2 regions of the Lysinibacillus sp. NPDC086135 genome follow, and region 1 is predicted to be linked to the other one. Evidence: riboswitches for the same ligand, from Rfam matches in the RefSeq annotation. Region 1 holds a riboswitch; the other holds the start of a gene.
The links. Region 1 has a riboswitch for cyclic di-GMP ahead of ACIPKN_RS13185 (amidase). Riboswitches for the same ligand answer to the same signal wherever they lie in the genome.
Positions count from the first base shown of each region.

Region 2: another riboswitch for cyclic di-GMP. It lies ahead of ACIPKN_RS20685 (methyl-accepting chemotaxis protein); the one in region 1 lies ahead of ACIPKN_RS13185 (amidase).

Region 1 covers NZ_JBIVCA010000009.1:86,388-102,555, reverse strand. Annotated here, with positions in the region: partial or broken gene tnpA (IS200/IS605 family transposase) at 98-574, opposite strand; gene ACIPKN_RS13250 (RNA polymerase sigma factor) at 1,212-1,805, shown strand; gene ACIPKN_RS13245 (hypothetical protein) at 1,798-2,112, shown strand; gene ACIPKN_RS13240 (DUF4367 domain-containing protein) at 2,099-2,494, shown strand; gene ACIPKN_RS13235 (amidase domain-containing protein) at 2,705-3,076, shown strand; gene ACIPKN_RS13230 (hypothetical protein) at 3,156-3,998, shown strand; gene ACIPKN_RS13225 (AraC family transcriptional regulator) at 4,874-5,761, opposite strand; gene ACIPKN_RS13220 (DMT family transporter) at 5,872-6,813, shown strand; gene ACIPKN_RS13215 (Cj0069 family protein) at 6,951-7,997, shown strand; gene ACIPKN_RS13210 (LysE family transporter) at 8,069-8,701, opposite strand; gene ACIPKN_RS13205 (tetratricopeptide repeat protein) at 8,921-9,661, opposite strand; gene ACIPKN_RS13200 (hypothetical protein) at 10,034-10,240, shown strand; gene ACIPKN_RS13195 (saccharopine dehydrogenase family protein) at 10,517-11,746, shown strand; gene nspC (carboxynorspermidine decarboxylase) at 11,743-12,882, shown strand; gene ACIPKN_RS13185 (amidase) at 12,925-13,800, opposite strand; cyclic di-GMP riboswitch class I at 13,844-13,932, opposite strand; gene ACIPKN_RS13180 (DUF6366 family protein) at 14,136-14,342, opposite strand; gene ACIPKN_RS13175 (chemotaxis protein CheW) at 14,593-15,081, opposite strand; gene ACIPKN_RS13170 (M20/M25/M40 family metallo-hydrolase) at 15,107-16,168, opposite strand, start outside.
Region 2 covers NZ_JBIVCA010000018.1:72,180-88,347, forward strand. Annotated here, with positions in the region: gene ACIPKN_RS20660 (M23 family metallopeptidase) at 1-675, shown strand, start outside; gene ACIPKN_RS20665 (methyl-accepting chemotaxis protein) at 991-2,685, shown strand; gene ACIPKN_RS20670 (hypothetical protein) at 2,891-3,574, opposite strand; gene ACIPKN_RS20675 (sodium:solute symporter family protein) at 4,002-5,498, opposite strand; gene ACIPKN_RS20680 (SDR family NAD(P)-dependent oxidoreductase) at 5,523-6,275, opposite strand; gene ACIPKN_RS20685 (methyl-accepting chemotaxis protein) at 6,275-8,017, opposite strand; cyclic di-GMP riboswitch class I at 8,126-8,211, opposite strand; gene ACIPKN_RS20690 (hypothetical protein) at 8,442-8,636, opposite strand; gene ACIPKN_RS20695 (YehS family protein) at 8,902-9,396, opposite strand; gene ACIPKN_RS20700 (alpha/beta-type small acid-soluble spore protein) at 9,602-9,799, shown strand; gene ACIPKN_RS20705 (MFS transporter) at 10,092-11,306, opposite strand; gene ACIPKN_RS20710 (response regulator) at 11,551-11,763, opposite strand; gene ACIPKN_RS20715 (GNAT family N-acetyltransferase) at 11,948-12,871, shown strand; gene ACIPKN_RS20720 (tRNA dihydrouridine synthase) at 12,923-13,912, opposite strand; gene ACIPKN_RS20725 (hypothetical protein) at 14,166-14,354, opposite strand; gene rlmD (23S rRNA (uracil(1939)-C(5))-methyltransferase RlmD) at 14,354-15,727, opposite strand; gene cydS (cytochrome bd oxidase small subunit CydS family protein) at 15,903-16,025, opposite strand; gene ACIPKN_RS20740 (cytochrome d ubiquinol oxidase subunit II) at 16,039-16,168, opposite strand, start outside.

The sequences.
Region 1 (16,168 bases):
TACGCGTGAAACGCTAGGGTACTGACCCATGTCTAAAGACACACTGAAAGGTCCGCCAACCGCACTCCGTTTTCACGTTACCACTAAAGTGGTTTTATTATCTTCGCTTTTTTGCTTTTATTTCTTCTCCTGTAAATGGATCAATGAATTCTTTCATGGTCATTTGATCCTCAAGAATATCCTCTTGTAATTGATTTTATATATATTCCTGAATGATTTTTCTGTTTCTTCCTACTGTATCTACATAATATCCGCGACACCAAAACTTCCTGTTTCCATATTTGTATTTCAGGTTCGCATGTCGATCAAATATCATTAAACTACTTTTCCCTTTCAAATAACCCACAAACGATGAAACACTTAATTTTGGTGGAATACTTACCAACATATGAATATGATCAGGACATGCTGTTGCTTCAATAATTTCTACTCCTTTTCTTTCACATAACTGGCAAAGAATTCTACCTACATCTACTTTGATTTGCCCATAAATAATTTGCCTTCTATATTTTGGCGCAAAGACGATGTGATACTTACAATTCCATGTTGTGTGTGCTAAACTTTTATTATCCATTTGGATCCCCTTTCGTACGAAGTCGGTTGACCAGACCTGAATTCATTGTACGACTGGGGTTTTTTTCTTGTCCATAGCTAGAAGCTCTTTAGAACCCCTCGCATAGCAAGGGGTTTTCAAAAGATACAAAAAATGTGCAAGTGTCAAGACACTTGCCCTGCTTGCCAGTTAGCGGAAACATGAAATAATCAGCTAAATTGATTCGGGAAAGTAGCCTTATCCTTGCCCAGAACGGTAACCCTGCCTCCCTTCTGTGCGCTCGTACTTCGTAGCGTTGGTCGGGGATTGGTCGTCTCCTCGATGCTATTGCGCACCGGCTCTTTCAACATCGGCGCGGCGATTTCGCGGGATTACGCAGGGAAAAATGCTTGACAAACGGTCGGTAACTGTATAAAAGATTACATCAAGTTTTTTTATTCTATTCTGTAGGCGTATGTAGAATTGGTTCAGTGGCAGAATACCAGCTTCCCAAGTTGGGAGTACGGGATTTGATTCCCGTATCCTGATCCAAACAAGAACGCCGAGTGGCCGCATCAAATGCACTATATCCAACTTGATGGGCGTTACATATCGTATTCCGCGCATGGAGCCGATTTTTTAGACCACATTTAAAGATATTTGAAAGGGAGTGGATAGGTTGTTAGCTTTTTATATTAGTATGCTTGAAACCGAGCAAGAGCGAGACAAAATGGCCGAGATATATGAAGAGCATAGACACTCTCTTCTTAAGTATGCTTTGAAAATAACAAGTCATAATCAAGAGATGGCTGAAGAGGCTGTACATAATGCTTTTATCTCCATAATAAATGAAAAAGAAAAATATTTTCATTTAGACAGTAGGGATTTTCGTTACTTAGCCGTTATTATTGTGAAGAATAAGTGTATTGATTTGCTGAGGAAAGAGAGGAGGTATGTGGATATTCCCATGGACGAGTTAGAAATTTTTCTTGAGTCAAAAGAGAAACCGATAGATGAGCAGGTTATTATTTCATCGGAATATGCCGCTATTCGAAGGCATATGTCAAGCATTGATGAAATCAGCAAACAGGTGCTCTTAATGAAATATGTTCTTGGCATGTCATATAAGGAAATCGGTGAAACGCAGAGTATGACGCCTAAACATGTTGACACAAGGATTTTTAGAGCCAAAGAAAAGGTAAGAAGACTTGTGGAAAACGAGAGTTCTAAAAACGACATTATTAAAGGGATGAGAACAAATAAAGATGAATAAGATCAATGACTCCGTATTTGAAGCGTTGTTTCGCCAAGCCATTATAGATGAGTTTAATGAAGAAATTGATTCAATCCCGCCAAAAGAGGAACTGATAAAAACTATATCATTCTCTCCTGAATTTGAGTTAAGGATGAAAAGATTATTCGCTCGCGAGAAGCGAAAGGGCTACTATAAAAAAGTCTTATTTTATAGTAAGCGAGTAGCTGCGGTTTTTGTCATAACAACTACTAAAATATTTGGTATGCGGCTCTTCAATCCTGAAGTCAGGGCGGCTGTTAAAAACACGGTTGTTGAGTGGTATTAAATTCACTTCGTTTATTTTTCAGAGTGAAGCTTCCGACACAAATAAAAAGAATGAATGGCGACCGGAGTATTTACCAACTGGATATCATGAAAATATTGTTGAAAAGCTCGGAAAATCAACGAATATTGAATATGTAGATCCTCAAGGTAATATAGTTTATCTTTCATACAGACCGGAAGAAAACGATACAAATACTTCTGTTGATAACGAAAACCATGAAATAGAAAGCAAAACCATTAATGGGCAGAAGACATATATCATAAAGGCAACCAGCGAAGAATTTGAAAATGGAGTTATATGGAGCATGGAGGGTTATACCTTAAGCCTCTGGAGCAAGTTATCTAAAGATGAACTTATAAAAATTGCGCAATCCGTGGATTAGTAATTATTAACAAAAGCAATATTATTTTTTTTATATTTTTCTTGTAGGGAAAATGTTCTTTCGTGCGTTTATATAGTGAGGGCGGTTAAGTGAAGCCCTACTAAATCTTGAAAGGATGTGCAAAATAAGGGCATTATCCGGTACTACAAAGATTGCTGCGACCTTCACGCTTGAGCGGAAAAGCGGGACAAAATGGATACATGAAAAGTCATGGAGTCAGAGTTCAAGCACCAATTCACTTTCGTTTTTTGGAACAGATACTGTAGCAGCGATTTCTCAGGTTGGAAGTCGTGGGCTGGAGTAAACGAATTGTATTCATTCTTAACAAGGAGTAATCCTGGTACCAGTAATATCGGACCATATGTAACAGAAAAGGCACTCACGTGGGCGAATGGATTTAGAGGCGATATCGTTCAAGCTCATAACGGTAGTATATGGAGACATTCTACTGTAATAACTGCTTACCAATACCCGGATTTATTAGTCACAGGTAGAACTAATCCAAATACCAATAATAACAATGTACCAGCAACTAAAATCTATAACACGCAAAGGCTGCTGCACTTAGAAGGAACTTACTAATACTTAGTAATAGCTGTCCTGCTAAAATACAAGGCAGCCCTTAAATCGGATGCTACACAGTGTTTGAGGAGGCAATAAAATGGGTTCTAACATTAACGTTAAGTCTCTAGTAATAAATTTGTTCAGTTTTAAAAAACCTACAATTTGGGTTATTTTAATTACAATAATTACTGTTATAACGAGTATCGCAGTTTTGGCTAGAATAGACGTTTCAAATGCAGAACCTTTAACAAAAAGTAGTTCTGTTGCAGACAATCTGGGATACAATAAAGAGATAAATTTTGATTATATTGATGATACTTATGTAATGAATAATGAAATTATCAAAAATACCACTTTAACGAGTTCATCTAATAATCAAACACCAATTACAAACGATGGTTATATGACTTTTGCGAAAGACATCGTTGAGAAGTATTACAAGAACAAAGACCTTGGAGAAAACAACGATTTTTCAAAGGAAGTATCGAATGATACGATAAAATTACTTAATGCAAAAATTGAACTTGGACAAATGCAAAACAAAACACTTGGATACACATACAGAGATTATCAAATTTCTGTAACGCCTTCCTTGACAGAAAAATGGGTGGAAAGCGAAACGGAAATCCTTATGTATCTCCGTGTCGAGAGAAGCTGGTTTTATAATAATGAATTATATGTTGAACAAAATACAAACAAAACAACCACCTCAGAAGTGCTTAAAATAACTATATCGAAAGCTGCGGGTAGTGATTTAAAAATGATCGAGTGCTATGACTTATATGAAAACATAACATTAGGGCCTATCGACGAACTATATCAAAAGGCCCAGGCTTCAAATTTAGATACTGATACGCTTATAGATGACTACAAAAAAGATTTCCAAGAGAGGTTAACCCGAATAAGAAATCAAATGGACATGGATATGTACAAGCGATAATACTTTTAATAAAAGCTATCAAGACACTGCCCCAAGCGATTGTCGCTTTTCTTGAAAGTATGGATTTCGAGGATGCCATCCACAATGCAATTTCCCTTGGCGGGCGAAAACAACAATTTCTCTCACCACCCTCCCACGAGTGATGATTACAAAAATGTAATGATAACTGGTTAGCAGAATAACATTAGTCCCTCTTTTATGCTGATAGTATAAAAAGAACATTTCAAGGAAAATATTGTATTAAAAAATAGCAGTTAAATATCATTAACTATCAAATACTTTACCCCAATTATACATTCCATCTAAAATAGGAAGAACGGTTAATCCTTTGGTGGACAGGGAATATGTTTCTTTATACCGATATCCAAATTTCAGGCAAATGTGAAGCAATCTCTAACAATAGAATTATCTTTTACCACACTATCGGCCGATAGTTTAAATTAATCTTACTGCTAAATCATTAATTTATTTGGCAGGCGATTAACTGCGCGCTTTTAAGGGCCTTCCAATGGCAGTAATGTGATTGGAGGGCCTTTTATGCGAAAAAGACCTGCTTATTTGCCGAGTGATGTAACTTGATGAAATGGCTATCCATTGAATAAATAGCTTCATTTATTTCCTCCACAAGCATATATATAAGTTCTTTATCCTTTGTCATCATTCAATCCATCTTTTAAGTAAAGTTAATAGTAAAGGTAACTTTATTATTAACTTTACTTTATTTTAAATGGTTATCATTGTCAATAATTCTAGATATAAACAGTATAGTCTATTCCGATAATTTTCAAGAATTTATCACATCTTCACTTCTCATTCGCGGTATTCGCTTCTCTCCCGCGGATATCCTCTTGCTTCGCTCGCACGTTTATACTCTGCTATCCTTTATCAAAAAATTGTTTACGATAAACATGTGGGGAGTATCCTGTATATTTCTTAAATTTATCAATATAGTAACTTACTGTACTAAAGCCTGTTGTTGTAGCAATTGTGGTGATAGATTCCTCACTATCACGTAATAGCTCCATACTTTTGCGAAGACGATAGTGTAGTAAATATGTGAATGGTGTCATGCCGACCATTTTTTTGAAAAAACGGCTACATTCTGCACGACTTAAAAACACATGTGCAGCTAAATTTTCCAAAGAAATTTTCTCCTGATAATGAGCATGTATATAATCAAGCATATCCTTCGCTCGTTCATGCTGGACAATAATTGCTGGGTCAAGTATTTCTTCTGTTAGCATTGATTGTGACAAAATAGTTTCCCAAATGGCTAATAACTCTCTCCATACCTTTAGCTCATAAAATACGGCTTGCTCTTGCAGTAATTTCGCCACAATTTCAACTTTTTGCGCCAATTGGTCTGATAGCTTTACATAGGGCAGTCTATTGCTCGTTATATACGGCAGTACATATTTAGTAGTAAAAATACTGCTCTTGTGTCCGCCTAATAGCAATGGGTCCACATTAATACAGAAAATTGTAGCCCGCTCTATTTGAAACGGCTTTGCTTCGTGTAAACCTGATGCATTGACAAATAGTCCCTCACCCTCCTCAAGTACAAAGACATCTGCTCCTACTCGGTATTCCACACAACCGCTTTTCACATAGACAAATTGAATTTCCTTATGCCAATGCAACGGTAAAAAATCCAGACTATCTAATCGCAAAACCGTCTCGTATAAGGCAACTGGAAATTCCTTCGTCCCATGTAACGTTAGTTCTTGTAAATCTTTAGCAATTTTGATATGTGTTAACACCATTACTTTGTTCACCTCAATATATTGATATTTTTAATTCAATAAATCGATATTTCTTGTGTTAAATATTCCTTATAATTTCTTTATATTGATAGTTTAGGAGATGTTTTAAGATGAATCAATCTGCACAGAAAAATCGTACTCTTGGTTTTATTCTTGTCATTCTAGGGGCAAGTTTTTGGGGTATTGGGGGTACCGTCGCACAAAAGCTATTTCAGCAGGAAAATATAGAGGTTGGCTGGCTTGTTTCTAGTCGTCTTCTTTTAGCTGGCCTTTTACTCATAACTGCCTATAAAATTACGCATCGTAAAGAGTCTATTTTTGTGATGTGGCGAACAAAGAGCAATGCTTTTAGGCAAATTTTATTTAGTTTACTTGGAATGCTGGCCGTTCAATATACGTATATGATGTCCATAGCTATAGGCAACTCTGCTGTAGCAACATTATTGCAATACTTAGCACCGCTTTTTATTATGGCCTATTATTTAATCACGAAGCACAGTCAATTGACAAGGCAGGATGGAATAGCTGTGACGGTAACACTTATTGGTACTTTTTTATTACTAACAAATGGCTCGTTGTCTACACTTTCTGTTCCAACGATGGCCGTATTTTGGGGGATATTATCTGGTCTATCGGCTGCTTTTTATACGCTATATGCCGTTTCGCTTTTACAGCAGTTTCATTCATTGTTAGTTGTAGGCTGGTCAATGCTTATTGGCGGGATTGTAATGAGTCTTTTCCATCAGCCATGGCAAATTGATCTGTCAAACTGGGCATTTTCGACAATCGCTTACTTTCTGTTTATCGTAATTTTCGGGACAATGTTGGCATTTTGGTTTTATATTGCAAGTTTGCATTATTTATCGCCAAAAGAAACTAGTTTACTTGGTAGTCTTGAACCTCTAACAGCCGTTATTACAAGTGTTTTCTGGCTTAAAATTGCCTTTGGGAGCTTTCAGTTTATTGGGACAATGCTGATTCTCTGCATGATCTTATATCTTACAGTTTTTCAGAAAAAGAATCGTCCGGAAGCCTTAACCAATTTAGGATAATTTCGAAATAATCAGTCATAAATCCCTATACAATTTTATAAACTATGAATTTCCACATAAAATTTACATATTATATATATCTTTTTTCCTTCGCTGTTTATTATACTGAAAATATCATCATTCAAGGGGGTATTTTTATGGATAAAAAGGTTATTTTTTTCGAGGTCCGTGGTGGCACAGATAAAGGCCCTGACGGCTACCGACAAGATACAATGCCAATGGTGAATGCACTAAAACAACGTGGACAGGATGCAGAAGTCATTTTCTTTGATGTATCAAAAAAAGAGGAAATTTTTAATTACGTCAAAGAGCATGGTATTGCCTATGTATCACGTATTAATCCAGGAAACTCACAGCATGAACAAGAGTACTTCGATATGTTGCGTGAACTTTGTCAGACAGGTGTTATCGGTATACCACACCCTGATGCAATGATTAGTTATGGTTCTAAAGATGCATTATCAAAACTGTCCTCAACGAATTTAGTGCCTGATGATACATTTGCATATTATACAATTGAAGCATTTAAAGCGCAGTTCCCTACCTCTCTTGCTATTACTGAACGCGTCCTAAAACAAAATCGTGGATCGACGGGAGAAGGTATATGGCGAGTAAAACTGGTTGAACTTCTTGCTGAGGGAATTACAGAAGTACCACTTGATGCGGAGATTAAATGTACAGAAGCACGGGATAATCATGTGGAATATTGGAAACTAAGCGATTTCATGACGTTCTGTGAGCAATATATTACTGGTCCAAATGGCATGCTAATTGATATGCGCTTCCTTCCTCATATTATTGAGGGCGAAATCCGCTTATTTATGTTACGAAATAAACCAATTAACGTAGTTCATAAAAAACCGGCAAATTCCGAGGACGCATTTAGTGCGACACTGTTCTCGGGTGCGCAATATCGCTATGATGCACCAGAGGATTGGGAAGAGCTTGTCCAAAACTTTTTAACTCAGCTACCACGCGTAACTAGTTTACTGGGCAATTATGCTTTACCACTTATATGGACTGCCGATTTCATGCTTGATACAAACGAAGCTGGCGAAGATTGCTATATTTTAGGGGAAATGAATTGTTCATGTGTAGGCTTCACTTCTGAGCTTTCTTTAGCACATCAAGTAGCAGAAGAAATTTTAGTTTGTATCCATGAAAATACCGAGATTTCAGCATAGTGAGACTATCATCTTTACTGACCAGCAATACAGGATCATTGAAAAAGTGCGATCGTATTGGATCGCACTTTTCATATATAACTCTTAATAGCTTGTATAAATTCATAAATAAAATACCCGGCAAAGCCTATTAATAAAACGCCCGCAACCATCGTGAGTGACTTAATGACCTTACGACTCATCGCTTTACGGGTAACTGAAACAATGGTCATCAAGCCAATATCATGCAACAATATACCACTCAGAACCCCTGCCGCAATCACTAAAAAGTTTGCTGTCTGTCCTTGCCCATATGATTTAGCTAGTACAACACCGAAAACATTTACCCAGAATACTAAATTTCCAGGTGAAATTGCAACTAGTAAACCATTACGATAAGAAGTAAAAAATGATTTTGTCACTTTCTCTCCTGCAAGCGTAATACCATGATCAGCATTTTTTATAGAGTCCAGCCCTAAAAGGAATAAAAAGCCCGCTCCTATAATCCACATAGGAATTTGAATGATAGGCATTGCTAAAATGGAAGCTAGTCCCATATACAATGCAAAAACTAATACAAAATCAATTGTCATACCACCAAGACCGACAGCCCAACCATGCATAAAGCCATTTTTTAGTCCTTGCTTTGTCATTTCTACTGTAATAGCCCCAACAGGCATGGCAATCGCAAGTCCTACCAATACATACGCTACATATAGACTCAACTAAACACTTCTTTCATGCAATAAGATAGGTTTCATACGTCCGTTTATAATTGTATAATAGCATAAAAATACACAAAAGGTCATTTTTTCTAATAAATATTCATTTTTGTATGCGGATGCTTTACTAATTTATTTGTATGATATTATTGCGGCACCTATTCTTATTTGTTATTCAAGTTTTTATATTCTTATCTGAGCTTTTTTCTACTAAAAACGTGATTACAGCATTTGCTTTTTCCATTGCGCTAGCACGTCATTAGATTTCGCAATGTCCACCTTTAATCCCACTTGCTTGGCAGAGCAACGCTTTTTAGCCTTTTCCCATGCTTCTTCTAGAGCAGGTAAATAGCTTAAATTTTTTGTAGTAGCGACTAGCTGTAAAAAAATATTTCCTTGAATGTAATACCAGCGAGGGTTCATGCCATCTAACTGAATAGCTTCTTCAATAAGACGAAGTGCCAAATACGGACTGCCTTCATTTCGACTCAAAAACTGTGCGAATGCTCCCCAGTAAAGAGCTTTATTTGGCTGTAGTTTTATCGCTTCTGCATATTGTACAAGTGCTTTATCATGCTCCTTAGCAAGAGCAAAATATTCAGCCATTGTATAGTAAGCATTCGCTTGTGCCTCGACCGATCCAGCTAATAATTCATCTACTACTTTACCGAATTGCTGTTCATCCTCACTTCCTATATATGCAGCGAGTACATCACGCTCTGGGTAGGAGCCATCTGTTCGTTCAACACTTTGCTTCACTTTTTCAGCAGAAGGAATAGGCATATTTGCATAACCGTTCGCTTCCAACAATGCGACGTGCTGTTGAATTGTTGGAAAAGATTCATGTTCTGTAAACGCACTATTAGCTAACAATGCTTTGGCTAATTGATAGCTCTCTTTCACATGACCATTTAAAAATAATTCATTTATCTGTTGTACTTGCTCACCAAACTGTTTAATCACTATTAAAATCCTCACCTTCACCAAAAGAAAAGTATTATAGGTATTTTACCATCTTTAAATCTAAAACAAACTAAATAGAAATAATTTTTCTACAATTCTTTTAATTTAATATTGAATCAGTAGACCACATTATAGTTCATCACATAACGAGGGTTGATTTCCGTTTCGACTGGGCGTTTTCTCGAGGGTGTCCGATACTCGCGTTACTCGGCACGGGGTTTCGCCGCTTGGTCATGACCTTCCACTGCTTGGACATGCTTTCCGCCGCTAAGTCAATCCCCAGATAAAAAACATTGGACAAAGTTCTGAATTGTGAGATAATTGAAGTGAATTTTCTTTTTTTGAGAACATGTATATTGGAGGGCTTGTGCTATGAATAGACGATTTCATTTTGTATCGCTTATTATTGGAAATTTGTTAACACTAGGAGCTATTTTCATTTACGCTATGCAAAGTCAAGTAGATGTGGCCCTCAGCACATATGCCCTTGTGATGGGGTTTTTAAGCACATTACTACTGATCTTTTTTTATTTATGGGGGGATGAAAAACAACAAATATCGAATCGTTTTTTTAAATAACTCGGGTGGTTTCAGACTACAGTTTTGAAGTCACCCCAGATTTCCCCAAACGCTGCCATTGAACAATAAATGATTTTCTCTTTTCTACATCAGAGTTAAGGGAATTTTTTTCACGAAATGCTTCTTTTTTCGTGGCATTCCCCTCTGAATACGCTACATTATTGTTGAAAAATAAAAAATTTTGTAGAAAATTTAAAAAGAATGATTGAGTAGTAATTCAATTTTCTGTATAATCAGCTTGTTTGACAATACTTATATGAATTTGGGGGTAGACAATTGGGTAAAGCATTGATTATAGGAGCTGGCGGAGTAGCCAGTGTTGTGGTACACAAGTGTGTTCAAAATTCGGACGTGTTTGAGGAGATTTGTATCGCAAGTAGAACTGTTTCAAAATGTGACGCTCTAAAAGAAAAACTAGATGGCGGAAAAACAAAGATTCATACCGCACAGGTAGACGCAGACAATACGGAAGAGGTTATTGAGCTAATTAAAGCCTTCGGACCACAAGTTGTTATTAATGTAGCACTACCTTATCAAGACTTAACGATTATGGATGCTTGCTTAGCGACAGGTGTACACTATGTGGATACTGCAAACTACGAGCCACCTGAAACGGCAAAATTTGAATATAAATGGCAATGGGCTTATAAAGAGAAGTTCGAAAAAGCTGGTTTAACTGCTTTACTTGGTAGCGGTTTTGATCCAGGTGTAACGGGCGTTTTCACAGCTCATGCACAAAAACATGAATTTGATGAAATCCACTACATAGATATTGTGGATGCAAATGCTGGTGATCACGGTTACCATTTCGCTACAAACTTCAACCCAGAAATCAACATTCGTGAAATTACTGCGAATGGTCGTTACTGGAAAGAAGGTCAGTGGGTTGAAACTGCACCACTTGAGAAAAAAGAGATTTATAACTTACCAGAAATCGGACCAAAAGATATTTACCTTTTATACCATGAAGAACTAGAATCACTTGCTAAAAACATTAAAGGTTTAAAGCAAATCCGCTTCTGGATGACATTCTCTGAAAAATACTTAACACATTTAAAAGTATTAGAGAATGTTGGTATGACTTCTATTGAGCCGATTGAATTTGAAGGACAAATGATTCAACCAATTCACTTCCTTAAAGCTGTACTGCCTGATCCAGCATCACTTGGACCACGTACAAAAGGAAAAACTAATATCGGTTGTATTATTCGTGGTCTAAAAGATGGTAAGGAAAAAACTTATTATGTCTACAATGTGTGTGACCACGAGGAATGCTATAACGAAGTTGGTTCACAGGCAATTTCCTACACAACAGGTGTACCAGCAATGATTGGTGCAATGCTTGTGATGAACGGTCAATGGCGTAAACCTGGCGTTTGGAATGTCGAAGATTTCAATCCAGATCCATTCATGAATGCACTAAATAAATGGGGTCTACCATGGCAAGAAAGCCATAATCCAGAATTACTTGACCTTGAGTTAGATGTAAAGGAATTAAATCGATGAAGCCAATTGATTTCTCAAAAGTTCCATCCCCTTCTTACGTAGTGGATGAACGATTATTAACAAAAAATCTAGAACTTTTAAAATCGATTCAAGATCGCACAGGCTGCCGTATTTTACTTGCCTTAAAAGGGTTTTCAATGCATTCAACATTCCCTTTAGTGGGTGAATATTTAGCAGGGATTACGTCCAGCTCATTATTTGAAGCTCGACTAGGCTATGAAAAAATGGGCAAGGAAGTTCATGTCTATGCACCAGCTTACGTCGAACATGAAATGGACGAGCTTCTTGGCTACGTTGATCATATTGTATTTAATTCATTTAACCAATGGAATCAATATAAGGACAAAGTAAAATCCGCTGGTAAAACAATTGAATGTGGTATTCGTATCAATCCTGAGTACTCTGAAATTGAAACAGCACTTTACGACCCTTGCTACACGAATTCTCGTCTTGGCACAACATTAGCCAACTTCGACAAGTCACAGCTTGACGGTATTGATGGCTTACACTTCCATGCAATGTGTGAGCAAAACTCCGATACGTTAGAGCGTATTATACAAGTTGTCGAAGAAAAATTTGGTGATGTTTTACATCAAATGAAATGGTTAAACTTTGGTGGAGGTCACCATATTACTCGTGAGGATTATGATGTAGAAAAGCTTGTGAATATCATTAATTACATTCAAGACAAGTATAACCTTCTCGTCTATTTAGAGCCAGGTGAAGCTGTTGCACTTAATACAGGTTATTTAGTAGCAACTGTTCTCGATGTACAGAAAAACGGTATGGACCTAGCAATTTTAGATACATCGGCAACTTGCCATATGCCAGATGTTCTAGAAATGCCATACCGCCCAATGATTATTGGTTCTGGTCAACCAAATGAGCTAGCTTACACGTATCGTCTAGGCGGGCTTACTTGTCTGGCTGGTGATGTAATTGGTGATTATTCATTTGAACAATCTTTACAATCAGGCGATCGTCTAGTATTTACAGATATGGCACATTACTCAATGGTGAAAAATCATATGTTTAATGGCGTAAATCTTCCATCAATCGTTTCTTATAACGATGAAGAAGGCATTAAAGTCATTCGTGAATTTAAATTCGAAGACTATAGCGGCCGACTTTCATAAGGCAAAGAAAATCCTCTCCAACTTAATGCTGGAGAGGATTTTTTACGGCTGCATATTCATCCAACTATCAACATCATGAATGGCAAAACCATTATAACTTTTTTTATTGGCATAATATTGATGAACTTGTGCTAACTGTTTGTTCATATAGGCTTCTCCATCATCATAGAAGGTAATAGTATTCCCTTCATCAGTGGCTCCTGTTTCCACACCAATAACAATTGACTTTTTTACTTTTTTTGCATAATTTATTTCATGTTCAACGATATTAATAATGTCTTTAGCAGCATCTCGATAAGCCATTATTGAAACACTTTCCACTTGGTCAATTACCCAGTCAGCTAATAATTGGTTTTTGTAAGTAATTTCGTCAAACCAAAATGGCATATCAACTTCCAATGGCAATAGTAATCGGTCGGTATCCCCTTTCGCTCTAGTAAGAAGCGCTTGATAGGATTCAATCGTTTTCGCTTGGTTCGAGCTCCAGCCACTATTTAAATAGGGCTCTACATCAAGATGAACGCCAGAAAATTGCTCTGTTGCTGCTGCATTTCCATTATATGTTTGTAACCAATCAAATAGCTGATCCTGCATTTTATAGCCTTCTGTTGAAACCCAACTTGCAGAACCATCTAACGCATATACTTTTATCCCTTTTGCCGTTGCTTTATCGATAAAACTTTTGTAAAAATTACTTGCTATATCACTATTAATTTGTAAATATAATTTATTAACTTGTTTGCTTTCTAAAAATGAAAGTACTCCTGATTCATCTTCAACAATCTTTGTCGTGTCCCATAACCAAGTAGCCCTATCCTGCATGGCCATTGCGTCTACCTTTCCCATTGTTAATCCTAGCGTACTTACAATTGCTACTATAAAAACAATGATCGCTTTTGATAGTGAACGACTTCCCATATATTACATCTCCATTCTATTGGCCGAGGCTCATAGAATAGAACCTGGCAACCTGACAATCATGCACTAAAATAGTGTTTAGACTCATGGCTTTGCGTCCTTCCCTTTCGGTGAAGTTTGCCTTTTACAGTAGTTTTCTTACCATACATAATACGATGTTAGTATGGATATGTCAGTAGGTAAATCGCATAATTTTATTGTTAACTTTCAAATATGTGCATATGAACACAGGTTATTTTTACTATGTTAGAAATAAGTAATTATGTTGATAACTTGTAGCGATTGAAAAATCATGGATAGAAGATTATGGAGATATATCGATTCCTTTCATATCTTTAATTGAAAAATATTTTGTATATAATGTAGCCTATGAATAACACTAAAACTAATATTAACGTCTCTTTCCAACCCATACCATTTAAATTTCCGCTAGTTCCCCTATTTATTCCATCGTTTAAAGAGCCAGTAGGATTGTTTTTTAATTCACTTTGCCTTAAGTGTTCTCTTTTTTCTTCAGGTATTTGCTTTTTCTCTGTATTCATATGACAAATACCTCCTCAAAAAAGAATTATTTACTTATTTGTTTTGCAGCTCATTGGACGTCCCAATGAAAGCTACTAGTCGGAACGAAAATCAACGACACGTTTTAGTGATAAGCTTAATATTCGACATAGGTATTCAGTTTCCTTTTAATAAAGCTACTTAAAAAGAAAGACAGAATCACACATTTGTAATTCTGTCTCAAATATTATCTATGAAATATTGTATTGAATGATTTAATCATACAAAGACTTATGCCTCTACGTTTTCTTTTTCATTTTCAAGCATTTTGTGTAAATAATTAATTATTTCACGTATACCTTCTAATGAATTCACAAGTATCTTCGGGTCAACGTATGTGATCATACGATTTTCAAGATTAGCCACAGCTGTAAAATAGCGTGTTTTTGAATAATTAACAAGTCCCATCTGCTTTAATACCGACTCATCAAAATCAAGAATTTCACGAGCTTCTGTTACAAGTAATCCATAATTCACAACATCCGTGTTCAATACTATAATCCGTGCTGTTGCAGCATTAGAAGAACGATTATAAAGAATACGCTCAAAATCAAGCACAGGGACAAGCTCGCCACGAATTCTTGTGAAGCCTAGAAGATAATTAGGCAAGTGAGGAATCGGTGTTACTTGCTCTAACTTTTCAATCGAAATCGCTTGTTCTACAGGTACTGCATATTCCTCTGTACCACAAGCAAAAACTACTGCCTTTACACTTTCCATGCGGTCACATCCTCGATTTTTGTAGTTATTTTTTCGCAGACTCTTTAATGATTTCAACAAGTAAATCCGCTAATTTTTCTAATTCTTCGACTGGGATTTTTTCATTTGTTGTATGAATGTCCTCGTATCCAACAGAAAGATTTACTGTAGGGATGCCAAAGCCCGCAATTACATTAGCATCGGAACCTCCGCCTGAAATACCAAGCTTTGGTGTACGATCGATGTTGTGTACAGCTGCCATTGCCACTTGCACAACTTTATCTGATTCTGTTACACGGAATCCAGGATACATTAGCTTCACTTCAACTTCAGCCTTCGCACCTAACGAAGCAGCTACTTGCTCGAACGTCTCCTGCATATGCTTCGTTTGGGCATCTAGCTTCGCTTTGTCGATCGAACGAGCCTCCGCAAGAATTGTTACTTCGTCACATACAATATTTGTTGCCTGCCCACCCTCAAAGCGACCAATATTAGCTGTTGTTTCTTCATCTAATCGACCTAGCTTCATTTGTGCAATACATTTGGAAGCAACCGTAATCGCAGACACTCCTTTTTCTGGAGCGACACCAGCGTGTGCTGTTTTCCCAATTATTTTAACAGAAATTTTTGCTTGGAATGGAGCCGCTGTTACAATTCCTCCTACTTTGCCATCACTGTCTACAGCAAAGCCGTATTTCGCTTTAATTTTAGATGGATCTAACTCTTTAGCGCCAACGAGCCCACTTTCCTCGCCAGCTGTAATAATAAATTCAATATCACCATGTTCAATATTTTGCTCTTTTAAGCGTTTAGCCATTTCAAATAATGCGGCAAGACCTGCTTTGTCATCAGCACCTAAAATAGTTGTACCATCTGAAACGATATAGCCATCTTCACGAAGAGATGGTTTAATCCCTTTACCTGGGACAACTGTATCCATATGAGAAGTAAAATAAATTGGGTCAATATCTAATGAACCCTTTAGCGTAGCAAGTATATTACCTGCTCCATGCCCGTTACGAGTATGTGCATCATCTTGTTCTACTGTAAAACCAAGTGCTGTTAATTTGTCGATTAAAATCGGCGCAATCACTTCTTCATGTTTTGT
Region 2 (16,168 bases), on a different contig from region 1:
GGGATGGGTTTAGATGGCAATGGTGACGGAGTTGCCAGCCCAAAGGATGATGCCGATATAATTTTCTCCATGGCTACATTTTTAAGTAAATTTGGAACAACTGATGAGGACTTTAAATTAGCTTTATGGGAATATTACGGAAGTGAACAGGCCGTAAATCAAATCTTCACCATTTCCAAAATGTATAGTCATTTCAAATCAACTGAGCTCGATGACCACACATTCCCAATCCCTACTAATTACGATTACAGTTATCGGAGTACATGGGGAGACAATAGGGGCTGGGGTGGACGCCGTATTCATGAAGGAACGGATATTTTCGCTAGCTATGGGACTCCCGTACTTTCTACCTCTTATGGAGTAGTAGAAATAAAAGGCTGGAATCAATTTGGTGGTTGGCGCATAGGAGTTCGTGATAATCATAACTCATATCATTATTATGCCCATCTCGGTAGTTATAATAAGAAGATTAATGTAGGCGACTTTGTCGAGCCTGGAACTGTTCTCGGTTATGTTGGTAGTTCTGGCTACGGTAAAGAAGGAACGTCCGGAAAATTCCCGCCTCATCTTCACTATGGCATATATAAGTTCAATGGACGTACAGAATGGGCATTTGATCCATATCCATCATTACTACAATGGGAACGACTAGCTAAAAAAGCAAAACAACAATAATGAATGACGACTCGGCTGAAAAATGGCGAAATGTTTTCTTTTCTGATTTAGAGCGCTTGGTGCACTTGTGCAGCAAGTGCTTTTTCTTAAATAGGAAAAAATACATAAAAATATTAAAAAAACTTCATAATTGCACATAAGATACTATATTTTTAACTACCTACCCCTTTAACACCAAAATATTATTGTACTAAAAAACTATTTTTCATTTTTCCATTAAAAGGGCTTATTTATATAAAGATTTAGTTATAAAATAATATTTGTACTATAACAACAATTATATTTTAGAGACCATTTAGCAAAGGGTGGGAAAAGATGAAAGGTATTTTTCAGTTTAAAACACTTAAAGCTCGAATATTAAGTGCATTTCTTCTTTTATTAGTATTAGTTGTTTGTTTTACAGCCTATTCTTATATTTCTAATAATAAGATGGAAAAACAAGCAGAAGGTTTAGTAAAAGAAGATTTACAAGTCTTAACGGCAAGTAAAAATTTAGCAATGTCTATGAGCGTTCGTCTCTCTGCAGCTTTAAGTTATGTTGTATCTGGTGATGAAAAATACATAGAAATGTTTAATGAATATCGTAAAGTAGCAGAAGAAAATAACAGTATTATAGAGAAATACGAAAATACACCTGAGCGTGATGCGCTAGTAGAAATGGCACGTACATGGAGCAATCGCGTTAACACCGAAGTATTCGATGTTTATAAAAAAGGTGATAGAGAATTAGCATTAAAAAATTTAACAGCTATGAATAATCTTGTAATCGAAGTTCGTGTTGGTTATGAAGACTTAGCCAATAAACGCTCGGATGCCATTACTAAGGTAGGAGATGACGTAGTATCAACAAGTTTAAGCAATAAAACAGTTGGAATGATTGTTAGCATTGTATTGACAATCGCAGGTGTCCTAATCGCTATTGTCACTGCTAGAGATATTTCTAAGCCTATTACGATTGTCTCAAAGCGCATGAGTGAATTAGCGGATGGCAATTTGCACCATGAACTACTTCCAATAACTCATCGTGATGAGATTGGTCAATTAATGCTTTCCGCCAATGAAATGAATGAAAAATTAAAGCAAACGATTAGCTCAATCTATACCGTTTCCGAAACAGTAGCAGCTAGTAGCGAAGAGCTGGCCCAATCTTCGAATGAAGTGCAATCAGGTACAGAGCAAATTACCGTGACTATGCAGGAGCTAGCCTCTGGCACAGAAACGCAAGCATCTACAGCAGGTGATTTAGCCGGAACAATGTCTTCTTTCCAACGCAGTATTCATGAAACAACACAGGAAGGCATTAAATTAAAAGAACATTCAAGTCATGTACAAGAACTAACAACAACTGGTAAAGACTTAATGATACAGTCAACACAACAAATGGCAGCTATTAATGAGATTGTGTTAAATTCAGTGAAAAAAGTTGAAGGCTTGAATGCGCAGTCTGCTGAAATTTCCAAGCTTGTTTCTGTCATTGATGATATTTCAAATCAAACAAATTTACTTGCCTTAAACGCTGCCATCGAAGCAGCTCGCGCAGGAGAGCATGGTAAAGGTTTTGCAGTTGTAGCCGATGAAGTTCGTAAACTTGCAGAACAAGTACAATTCTCTGTCACTGATATTTCAACAATCGTCAACCGTATTCAAGGAGAAACTGGCAATGTAACAACTGCTCTGCAATCCGGCTATGAGGAAGTAAAAAGAGGAAACGCCCAACTAAATCAAACAAATGAAACATTTGACCAAATTTCGGAAGCCGTTGAAGAAATGATCCTTAACATAAATACCATTTCAGGCAATTTAAATAAAGTTGCTCAAAATTCCGAGTCTATCAATGTCTCTGTTGATGAAATGGCTTCTATTTCTCAAGAGTCTGCAGCTGGTGTAGAACAAACAACAGCAACTGTAGAGGAAACTGCCGCTACTATGGAGGAAATTTCAAGGAGTGCAAATCAACTCGCTAGTATGGCTGAAGAGCTAAATATCCAATTACAGCGATTTAAAATTTAAAGTACGGATTCTTAATTTGGAGAACGTGAACGTGTTAGGTCTTTAACAGAGATTTCTTTGGTACCCCAAGCAATTTGGGACGATAACGGATCACTTCTCTGCCTCACCGGAGCACTTCGGTTCACTACCTGAGCGTTTAAAATATCAATCTAAAAAAGCTATCTCGACATTACGTCCGAGATAGCTTTCTTTTCTACATTTTAATTTATTGCCACTGTCTAATGGGTACCCTTTCAAGCTCATAGCGTTTAATAATAACACTGATCTTCTGAAACCATTCCTCACATAACTCTAACGCTTCTTGATACGCATCCTCTTCTCTTGATATAGGCTCACCGTTATCAAGAAAAATATATTCTAGAATAGGATCAGATAAGTTATCAGCTACAATTTTCAACGTCAATTGAGACACAGCGTTATCCTCAGGGTCCTCATCATCGGATTCCTCTTCTATATCCAGATCTTCACCAAGTAATGAACTACTTATTAAACTATTGCTAGTCCTAGCAATATACATTTCGTCCTCCACTATAGCAACTTCATATATTTTATTGAATGAGATTTCTTTTGTAATCAAATCTTCTTCTAAATCTTCTCTACTTACGAGAAAAAGTGTATTTGTTAGTTCATTTAGTAATAAAGCATTTAAACAATCATTTGAGATGATGCAATGCGTATGAGGGATAGCCATAAGCTCCTCCTCACTAGCCTCTTTCATTTCATTTAATCTATTGTTATAGATATATCGTTCTTTAACATATCGAATAATTCCTGCTATTAATACTCCTAAACCAATTAAAAAATAGACGTTGCTAAAGATAGCCGCTTCGACTAACTTTGCTAATAATAAATAGGTCATTCCTAGAAATACAAGAAAAAAGGTTTTCATCCATATCCCACCCTCAAAAAGATAATCGATAGGTTTATTTCATCCATGTTAATAGAAATTTTATTCTAACGATTATCTTTTCATTCTTAATTTCTATGGGACCAGTTATTCTGCCATTAAAATGGAGGTTATCTTGATTGTAGCTTTACTGCTCCATCCACTCTCTCTTACCTTTGCAGCCTTATTAGCAAGCATCGTTATTTCCACAACGCCTGCTGTAATCTCCTCAGACAATAATTTTCTATGTGAAAACTTACTTTTTAATTTTTTGTAACAATAAATTTCACAACATTCCCCTGGTAAAATTTATCCATTCCCGAAGTACTTTTTTTTGCCAAAACAAGCTAGTGTTGTTGTCCGCATAAAAAAACATGGGGGCATTAAAAATCAATGCCCTCATGTTTCCATTTTTATTTATAAATAATTATCAATTTGAATGTTCCTTTAATTCCTCTTTACTGCCTACATTGTCTAAAGTCTTATCTTTTTCAATTTTATGCATCTCGAGAACATGTTGCGAAGGTGGAATAATCAAACTAACAATAACAATTGTAATACCTGTGATCACAACGCCTGAGAAAACAGGTGCCTGCCACAGCTCATTTAATAAACCTAAAAACCCCTCTGATTGGATAGTAAGACTAGGCACATGTGTTAAAGATGTAATAATGTAATATACTAACCCGACAGATATACTCGCCCAAACTGCAGGTGTACTTACTCGCTTCCAAAACGGCCCTAAAACGATTGGCCAGAAAATTGTTACGAATACAATATCCCATGCCAAGTAGGCTAAATCAATGACTTTCTGGAAGCTGACCGCTAAAACTAAACCTAGCAAAGCACTTAAAATAATAATAAGTCTTGAAAATTTTAACAGTTTTTTAGGATCTGGGTTACGATTAATAAAGTCTAAATAAATGTTTTTCGTGACAATTCCTGAAGTTGCAACATAACACGCGGCTACAGTAGACATCCCCATCGCTGCCATTGCTGTTAAAAAGATGGCTGCTAGTAACGGTGGGAAATATCCTTGAGCAAAGGCAAGCATCAATGTCTCTGGATTTGTACTACCAGGATAAATCGTTTTGAACGCTTCTCCTAGCATACCCGGAATCCAGCTAATAGCGATAATAATAGTCCCAGCTATAATCATACTGCGCTGAGCTACTTTTGGACTTTTAGCCGCGGCTACCCTTTGTCCTAAGTCCACTGCCGGAATATCACCAAGTGCTAACACAAGATATAGTGTCCAAAACTCTGCTCCAGCCTTATTGAAGAGTTCACTAATATTCCACCACTCCGGGTTAAATGTTACATCAGGGTAATAGAATAAGATAAAAATTGTGATCCCTACTATACCCGCTACTGCCAGTGCCCCCTGAACAATTTCCGTATAGGCTACAGCCCAAAGGCCCCCAATTACAGAATATAAGGCAGTTAATGATACAAAAAGTAATGCTGCTGGAACGAAATCAATTTGTAATAGCTGCTGAATAATATACGTGCCACCAACTGTTAACGCAGCAGCATTAAAGACACCAAAGGCAATCGCCATTACGACGCCTGTATAAGCACCGAGCTTTTTACTGCCATATCTTAATCCATAGTAATCTGCTAATGTCCAGCCCTTTAATCTACGTAATGGCTTCGTCCAAATGAGTGCTCCAAGAATCATACAAGTCCCTAAACCACCCATTGTCGCTGAACCTTCAAAGCCGCCACTTGTATAACCAGAGCCTACCGCTGCAAAGAAGAATGGGGCTGCTAATAAGGCAGCCACTAGACTTCCTGTGACAACAGATAAAGGCATGCTCCACCCAGCAACAATTAAATCCTCCGCAGTATTAACCCGTTTGTATCCTTTATATCCAATGTAATAAATAAAAATTAAGTATAAGCTAAAGATGATTATATTTAACATAGTATTGCTCCTCAGTTTTTCACATTAACCGTTCATAACGACTCCGCCATTTGGCGTTAATACTTGACCCGTATAGAAATTCGCATTTTCTGAAGCTAAAAATAACACGGTCTTTGCGATTTCTTCTGGTTGAGCTAATCGTTTTAACGGATATTTAGCAGACTCTTCCTCTACATAATTCTCTCCAAATTCCTTTAGGATGTCTGTAAATGTACCACTAGGAGCTACTGCATTGACTAGTATCGAAGGTGCTAACTCTCGTGCCAAAGCCTTCGTAAATGCATTAATACCGCCCTTTGCAGCAGAATAATGCGTAAATTCCTCACAACCTAAACTACCAATATCAGAAGAAATATTAATAATTTTTCCATTGTTTCGTTCTTTCATTCTTTTTGCTGCTTCTCGACAATTGTAGAAACAACCATATAGATGAACTTTGATCATTTTATCCCACTGCTCATCTGTTAAATCCGTAATGCTTGAAGCCTGTGCGAACCCAGCGTTATTGACAAGAACATCAATTTCGCCTAACTGTTTGTCCATATATTGATACATAGCTTGAACTTGATGAGAGTTCGATACATCTGCATTACATTTTATAGCTTGTACACCAAACTTTTCTGCTTGCGCACGAACTTCCTCTGCCTCGTTATCATCACCAATATAATTGATACATATATTAGCCCCTTGCTCGGCAAAGCCCAAAGCAATGGCTTTGCCGATTCCTTTACTTGAACCCGTAATTAGTACATTTTTTCCTTTAAAATTAATGTCCATTATTGATCGTTCTCCAATTTAAATTTTGCTACAAGTACCTGCAATTCTTCTGCTGTTTTTCCTAATGAAGAAGATGCTTCTTTCACCTCTTGCATGGTCGTCAATTGCTCTTGTGTTGCATTTGACACATTCGCCGAGAATTCAGATGACTGCTCCGCAGATTGCTTAATATTATTGACAGATGCTGCTACTTCCTCCGAAGAAGCTGAAATTTGTTGAGATGCAGCTGAAATTTCACGTATCTGACTGGCAACTTGTTCTGATGAAGTGAGAATTTCTTTAAAGATTTCCCCTACTTCGTTTGTAAACTCCATACCAGCCTTTACATCTTCTTTACCTTTTTCCATAACAGTGATAGAGGCATTTGAATCAGCTTGAATTGTACTAATTAAATTGTATATTTCCGTTGCAGACTGTGATGATTGTTCCGCTAATCGTCTAACCTCATCAGCGACAACCGCGAAGCCTTTCCCATGCTCTCCTGCTCTAGCAGCTTCGATTGCCGCATTCAATGCTAGTAGATTTGTTTGATCTGCTATGGCTGTAATAAGATTTACGATATCGCTAATTTTTTTCGTATTGATATGTAATCCGTTTATTGTTGTACCGATTTGTTCAACAGAATCATTAATCAACTCCATTTGTGCAATGACTTGCTGAACAACATGATTTCCACGTTCTGAAGCTTGAGAAGCAGAAATAGATGATTCGGCTGCCGTATTAGCAGAGTCAGCAATTTGCTGGATACCTGTCGCTGTTTCCTCCATAGCAGCAGCTGTTTCCTCAGTCATAACCATTGAAGCCTCAGCGTTTTGCGTGATTTGTCCCATATCTTGAGCAATAGTAGTTGAGCTGTTATATGTTTCTGCTGCATTAACAGTTAGCTGATTAGCAGCAGAAGAAACGTTGTCAGATGTATTTCTAATATTTAAAATAATATGTTGTAAATTGGAAACCATCGTTTTAATAGATTTAGATAAATTTCCGATTTCGTCCTTCGTTATTTCTAAATCTACATTTATTAATTCTCCATTCGCTACTTGATTTGCAGCGTTCACTACTTTCTTAAGTGGTTTTAATAGACGATCAATAATTATGTAGAGTAAAACTAATAGAAGTAAAATTCCAATAACAGCTATAACGATTTGTTTTATGACACTTGTTTTAATGATCGTATTTATGTAGTCCGCAGAATAATCAATACCTAATAAAGCAATGAGCTTGCCATTGTCATCTTTAATAGGGGTAAACACAGTTCGCCATGAACCATAAGGATCTTCGAAAATATCAGTTACAGCAGTGCTATCATTTTTAATTGCCAATTTAGCTGTTTTTACATGTTCATCTGCTAAATCAGTAAAGATTTCACCCGCTTCATAGACATCGTTCAAATTAGATGTATAGCCGATCGGGTTAACGCCATCTGCGTCCTTCACATCCCAAATATAGCTCCAACTCATGATCCCTTGTTCTTCTTGAATCTTATCGAGTTGCTTTTGAATTTTTTTAAATTTAGCGTTAGTCTCTCCCTTTTCAGTCAATAAATCTTTAACATCATTCCTATCAAGATTCATAGCTGTCAATAAACCAACACTTTTCAACTCTTGCTCTAAATCAACAGACATTCGATTGTTTAATTCTCTAATACTTTGTGTAGTAATAATAGCAATTAGAAGCAAAACAATAATAGAAACCGTTAGTAAAAGTTTGTTTTTTAATGAAACATTTTTAAACAACTTCATGATTATTACTTCCTCCTTGATCGTATTTTGGGCAAAAAAAATAACCAATTTCAAAAGAAACAGGCATCAAAGAATATGACTAGCAATATATGTACCTAACTAGTACTCCTTTGCAGCTCAGCCATCATAGTATTTATTACCTTAGATCTGTAGCTTTGCGTCTCTACCTTTCAGTAGATTTGCCCATCTTTTTCCTCCTCAAATTAACATAATGGGTAAAAGTAGTCAATGTTACCAGGTTAAAATTCACATATTTTTTACTATTTTACTATTAGTATAAAATGAATAATATTACTTATTTTTCTCAGCTTATCCACAATTCTCTTCATAACAAATAAAAACAGCTACAACGCAATATTGTAGCTGCTACTATAATTTTAAATAATCAATTACCCCTAAATGATTATTCAAATTAAAGATATATCTATTTTAGTGTCATGTATAAGACCGACGGTATAAATGATAAAGCAAACATGCAGGAATACCACATAGATGTACGGCGTAATGAAAAACGAACTTGTTTCTTTTCTGCATAAAAAATGTCTAACATCACTGAAGCAACAACAAGTGGGATTGTAACACATGCGAAAGCAACTAATAAAATGTTTAAACCAAACATAAAAGCACCCCTCTGTTCGTGAACATTTATTTTTCCTCTTTGTGACAACTTTATGTCATTTCCAGTGTACACAATTCCGCCATAAATTGTCAACTATATTCAACTAAGGAAAATGCGCTTTTTACAGAATATTTTTATCACAGCGAGTATTTTTACGTAAAATTCTTCACGAAAAAGCAACTGCAAAATTGCAGTTGCTTTGTTAATCATTGATCCATTAGTTTTTCATTGAAATTCACACTTGACAATTCAGAGTGAACGTTTTTTAATTTCTATACTTATCTGTCAGCCCTCTTAAAAAATTTCTCACAAAGCGATCGCCACATTCTTTATAGTTACGATGACTTGGATTTCTTAAAATGGCACCTAATTCGCCTTTCGAAACGCTAACGCCTCCATCATATAAAATATCGAGCATCTCCTCAGTCGTTAAGGCTAACGCAATCTTCACTTTCTTTAATACCATATTATTAGGGCTTTCTTTTCCTGAAACAGGTAGTGGTCCTTCTGATTGACCTGGCTTAGGCTTTTGCGGACCCCGTTTAAATGTAATAAATCCATTTAAAAAAGCCTCTAACATTTTATTATTACATTTAATGTATTCTTCTGGTGCTTCTTCCTCATCATAAACTTTAATAAGCATGTTCAATACTTCTTCTTTCGTATAGTCCATGCCACCTAGCTGAAAAATTTTAACCATATCTGTATTTTTGATATCTAATGCATATCTTAAACGAATTAAAATATCATTGTTCGTCATTTTAAAAACCTCCATTTTTAACTGTAAAAGCGCTTCTAATAATCCTATCCTAATTGAAGCATTACTTTATTATAGCAGAGACATTCACAATTTTAGTTAGCTTTCCAAAAGTTACTTTACTAAAGTATTTAGAATGTGCATTTTATTTTTTAACATGTATGATTAGCTAACTCTCGACCATTCTAATCACAAGGAGGTGAGATAAATGGCTAATCGTAGTTCAAATAAGCTTCTAGTTCCCGGTGTACATGAAGCCGTTAATCAATTGAAATATGAAATCGCACAAGAATTTAATGTACAATTAGGGCCAGAAGCCTCTTCTCGTGCAAACGGTTCAGTCGGGGGAGAAATAACAAAACGCCTCGTAGAAATGGCTGAAAAACGTTCAAAAGGTTTATTATAATAATAAATTAAACAAAGAACGAATCCCTTTTTTAAAATTGGCATTCGTTCTTTCATGTTCGGCGGATGTCATGGAATCGGAAAGGGGTTCTTAGAGGATGTTAGCCTAAAATCATCGCATCCATGCGATAACGGCTAACTGACCTGCATCGTGCTGTTGCTGCCACTTCGCTTTCGCACAGACAAAACCAGTTGCTGACGCTGCGTTAGCACTACGCTTTCGCGCAAAAAACATCTGCAGGCCTAAGCACAAAGCCGATTCCAGACACAATTTATGCCGAGGCATAATTGATTTATTTAATTTCAACCGGTTGTAAAGCCTCGCTTGCCCCTTTTTTTAGAGTAAGCATCACGATAAAGGAAATACAATATAAGGCAGCTAAATAGATCATAACGACCGTCATATCATAACTTTGAAGAATATAGCCGACAAAGATTGGTGAAAATCCTCCAATTGCTCTACCAAAGTTAAAAATTGTATTTGTTGCTGTACTTCGAATTTGCACCGGATAGAAGCTACTAATTAAAGCTCCATACCCTGCGAACATCCCGTTTGAAAAGAAGCCGACAATTGCACCACCTAATAAAATTGCGATACTACCTGTGGCATATGCGTATAAAAATACTGCACATGCAGAGGTAAGTAAAAAGATTCCGAATGCACGCTTTGCGCCAAATCGGTCCATAAATCGTCCAAATGTTAGCATCCCAATAATCATGCCAACTGCTGTGCTAATTGTCCAAAGTGCCGAGCTTGAAACGGATAGACCTTGAGATTTTTGCAACATAGATGGCAACCAAATCATTAAGCCATTGTAACCAGCAATTTGAACAGTTGCCATAACGATTAATGATATTGTCGTCATCGAAGTTCGAGGCGTTTCAAATAGCTGCACCAACTTACCTTTTTCATGTTGATTGTCGATTTTTTTATTTTTCTGAGCAGCCAGCCACTCCGGTGATTCCTCAAGATTTCTTCGCACGATAAAAGCGAAAATGACAGGTACTACACCAACAAAGAATAAAGCTCTCCATCCTAAAGTAGGAAGAATAATGGCACTTAGTAACGCTGCTAAAATAACTCCGTATTGAGCACCTACACTAACATATGAAGAGGCTCTTCCTTGCTTATTCTTCGGCCAAGCCTCGGCAACAAGCGCCATACCAATGCCGTATTCGCCCCCTGCACCGAGACCTGCAATAAATCTATAAATATAAATTTGTTCAATAGTTGTTGCTAACCCAGTTAAAGCTGTACCAATTGCAAACAGCAAGACGGTATAAGTAAACACTTTTACCCGCCCATACTTATCAGCTAAAACCCCGAAAATAATGCCACCTAACAGCATACCAATATTCGTTACGGCAGAAATGAGCCCACCCGTTGCGAAATCAATGTTAAATTCCGAAATAATCATTGTCATTGCAAAGGAGATAAACATAATGTCCATCCCTTCCAACGTTAAACCAGCTACTGAAGCTACCACTGTTTTCTTACGATAATCCATCTTTACAATCCTCCAGTTTCTTGTTGATAAAGATCTCTTTTTGAGGGAATGGATTATACAATTCTTGTCCATTCTCTTTTGAAGCCTCACGGGACTCCATTAAAAGAGGTTGAAGCAAAATAAAAGCCCTTCTGTCACAGAGGACAAAAGGGCATGCCAAATCAAAGATATTATTAGCCTTAAAATATCAAGTAGCCCTTTTCAGCCTCTCTGGACCGTATTAAAGGAAATTTATTTCGTTCATTTATGTTGTTCTATATTCTATAAGATTATTATTGAAATAGCAATGCCTTATAGTAGAAAAAATTACCTTAGCTCTTAGTTGAGATAGGAGGCCATTTTCATCTATATCAAAAAAGTCTTTAAGCTGTACAACAGTATACCCATAGCGCTCCAAGTTTTCTTGAATAAGCGCACTTAATTCAGTATCGTCTTCAATATGCATAAGTTTGTACATAGTTAATTCTCCTTTTGGGCAATAAGTAACAGCTATTTTAGAAAAAGTTATTTAAAGAATCGCTAAAAATATTATTACATATAATACCATTTTACGATATATAATGTATAGATGGAATCGATACAGGGAACTCGCATAGCCAACCTTCTAAACTGCGAAATCCCATACTACGAGGAGGATTATTTTGAGCCAATCATCAACAGAAATTTTCATACGTAATTTTGAAAATGGAGACATGCCTTTACTTGGAGAATTGTACCAATCCGTTACAGCAAAAGAAAATGCGACATTTTGGTGGGTCGGAGACGAAGATAATTGGCGTAACGTTTATTGCGCATTTGAAAATGGGAAAATGGTCGCTAAGGGGCAAGTTAGCATCATTAACGTTGTACCCCCCGGTCGTTCAATAGAGAATAACCACTCTATATACGTTAATCTTAAAACCATTTCTGAAAGAGAACATGACATTGCTCTGCTCGATAAAGTCTATCAATATCTTTTCAAAAGAGCACATCAATTAAAGGAAACTTTACCTAAAGAATATGGAACAATCCTTTGCGTTGGTAACGACTCGGAAGAAACTGCAAACAATCAGTTTTTTATCCAAAAATGCTACCTCCCTCTAAATAGCCTGTATCGTATGAATCGTGATTTGAATAAACCTATTCCTGCGTTAACACTACAAGAAGAATTTCAATTCTCATACTGGAAGATGGAAACTTCTAGCGAGGAAAGAGATTACCTTGATATAGAAGCCGAAATTTGGCCAGACACTCCACTTGGTCTAAATAGGTTATCTGAATACAAGAACAACAAGCTATGGACATCCATGGTCATACGTCAAACAGACGCTATTATTGGTGGACTGATGGCATGGCAAGAAGAAGACTACGGTGTAATAGAGGACGTTTTTGTCCGTGAACCGTGGAGGAAACGCGGTATTGCCCAGTTTTTGCTTACACAAGCTATGAAATACCTTAAGTCTCATCAGCTACAAAAAGCTACTCTCATGGTACTAACTACAAATAAATCAGCTTTATCTCTATACGAGTCTGTCGGTTTTTATACGGATACAGAAGAGATAAGGTACTTTACAAAACTGAATTAGGCAACAAAAAAGAGGGGTTCATTGCCCCTCTTTTCTATCTACGGTCCTTCGTCATTCAACATCGTTTGATTCAAAGTTATCAAGCAATGCACGCACTTCATCTGTTGATTTCGTGTTCATCAATTGATTTCTTAATTCACCAGCTCCACGGAAACCTTTAACATAAATTTTGAAAAAGCGATGAAGCCCAGAGATTGAACGTGGTAGTACTTCCGCATATTGATCTTGAAGATCAAGCTGCAGTCTTAAAAGATCAAGATACTTTTTACTACTATGCTCTTTCGGCTCTTTTTCAAAAGCAAAAGGATTTTTAAAAATACCTCGCCCGATCATAACGCCATCAATACCATATTGTTCAGCAAGTTGTAGCCCAGTTTGACGGTCAGGAATGTCTCCATTGATTGTTATTAGCGTATTTGGTGCAATACGGTCACGCAATTTTTTGATTTCCGGAATTAGCTCCCAATGCGCATCTACTTGGCTCATTTCCTTTCTTGTACGTAAATGAATAGAAAGGTTCGCAATATCCTGCTTTAAAATATGCGTTAGCCACTCCTCCCACTCATTTACCTCTTTAAAGCCAAGTCGTGTTTTCACGCTGACAGGTAGTCCTCCTGCTTTTGCTGCTTGAATAAGCTCTGTCGCAACGTCTGGACGCAGAATAAGGCCACTACCTTTCCCTCTCGATGCCACATTCGGTACAGGACAACCCATATTAATATCGATGCCTTTAAAACCTAGCTCCGCCATACCAATACTCATTTGACGAAAATATTCGGGATTATCCCCCCATATATGTGCCACCATTGGCTGTTCATCTTCTGTAAAAATTAAACGACCACGCACACTTTTCATGCCCTCTGGATGACAATAGCTATCCGAGTTTGTAAACTCTGTGAAAAATACGTCCGGTCGACCGGCTTCACTTACTACATGACGAAAAACAACATCCGTCACATCTTCCATTGGTGCAAGTACAAAAAATGGTCGCGGTAAGTCACGCCAAAAATTATCTATCATGTCAAACTCAAATCCTCTCACTATGGATACAACTTCAAACTCTCGATCAAAAAATATGAAGCCAAATGTTCTACTTCTTTTACACTTATATCATGCTCAATAACTGATTATCAACAAATACATTTGGTATTTATAATTTGTGAAAGTCGTATTTTAATTCACATATATCAAAAGTAACCTCTTCTATTCAAGCATAAGATTCAACCAAAACCCTTCCATGCTTACACAAAAAGGATGGAATATTCACTCCATCCTTTCAGAGTTCTATCATTTACTAATCAATCACCCGAGCAACATCCCTACCACAAGTCTTGCATTTCCCCTTCAATACAGGGGCATATTCTCCCTCTTGTATCGTGTACTTCACAATTGCCGTTACACCACAATTGCCACAAAATACGTTTTTCACGAGCATTTCTCTGATATCTTTCGGGATAGAGAGCCATTTTTTTGCTGCGTCCATTATGATCGCTCCTTTAGAGTTAGTTCCGTAACAACCTCCACATGCGTCGAATGCGGGAACATATCTACAGGTTGAATCTCCTGCGTTTTATAGCCCCCATCCTCCAAAATTCGAAGATCGCGCGCTAGTGTAGCTGGGTTACAGGACACATACACAACACGCTTAGGACGTTGCTCTAAAATCGTCTGAAGAAGAGCCTCATCGCAACCTTTGCGTGGTGGGTCAACTACTAAAACATCCGCTTCTTTGCCTTCCTTATACCAACGTGGAATTACTTCCTCTGCTGGCCCAGCCTCGAAATACGTGTTCGTAAAGCCATTTAGTGCTGCATTGCGTTTTGCATCTTCAATCGCTTGTGGGACAATTTCAACACCCATAACAGCCTTTGCCTGTTGTGCAAGGAATAATGAAATTGTGCCGATACCACAGTATGCATCAATTACTCGTTCATCACCCTGTAAGTTAGCGTAGTCTAATGCTTGTTTGTATAGAACTTCCGTTTGCTCAGGGTTTACTTGGTAAAATGAACGGGCTGAAATTTCAAAGCGAACATCGCCAATTGTATCAATAATAACGTCCTTGCCCCACAGATTTACGGTTTCATCACCGAAAATAACGTTCGTTTTGTCGCTATTAACGTTTTGCATAATGGATGTAACATTCGGGACAAGCTTCTGGATTGTCGCAACAGCGGCTTCTTTTTGCGGGAATTTTTTCTTTTTAGTTACGACAACAACCATCACTTCACCAGTTGCTCGTGCCTTACGAACAACTACGTGGCGAAGCATTCCCTCATGCGATAATTCGTTGTATGGTCGAACACCGATTGCCACTAGTTCCTTTTTCAAACCTGCAAGAATAGCGTCCGCTTCTTCAGTCTGAATTAAGCATCGCTCCATATCCACAATGCTATGAGACTTCGTTTTGTAGAAACCAGCAATTGCTTGTCCTGCTTCATTTGAGGAGAAAGGTATTTGCGCTTTATTACGGTAATGCCAAGGCTCTTCCATGCCCTTCACTGGTAGAACAGGCGCATCAATTTTACCAATGCGCTGCATGACATTACGCACCATGTTTTCTTTCCATTTTAACTGTCCTTCATAAGACAGGTGTTGTAATTGGCAGCCGCCACATTGTTTAAAATATTCACAAGGCGCATCTACACGATCTGATGATGGCTCGAGAATTTCTACGACCTTCGCAAAGCCGTAGTTTTTTAACGTTTTTACAACATGTATTTCCGCCGTTTCACTAGGAAGTGCACCTTGGATAAATAATGGATAGCCATCGACCTTTGCGACGCCATTGCCATCATGTGTTAAATCCTCTATATAAACTGTTAGTCGGTCATTCTTTTTCACGGGTGCTGACATTCGTACATCCTCCATTTCAATCTCTTTATTGTAGCATGTTGTGGCGGATGACAAAAGAACAAGGCTTCATATTAACGGCTCAAATGTGGTCGTCTCTACTTCTAACTGATCAGGAAGACAAGATTGGTATCCGCTCTCAAACTGATCACCTTTACACGAGTAGAAAAAAGAGCCGCTATTCGCGACTCTTCCCCTCTTTCCTTACTGTATGGTAATCTCTAGGTGCCCACCAGAAAGCAGCAACTACACCTAGGATGACGACTATAAATGGTGCATAAAAAATCAAAAAACTTGTCATAGTTGTATCCCTCCTATGCGTGATTATCTTCTTTTCCTGTCACATAATTTTTGTTGAAAAGGAATAATTTCAACAACAAGAACAATGATGGAATAAGCAGACACAGTCCCAAAACAAACGCAATGACGAGTGCAATCGCCATT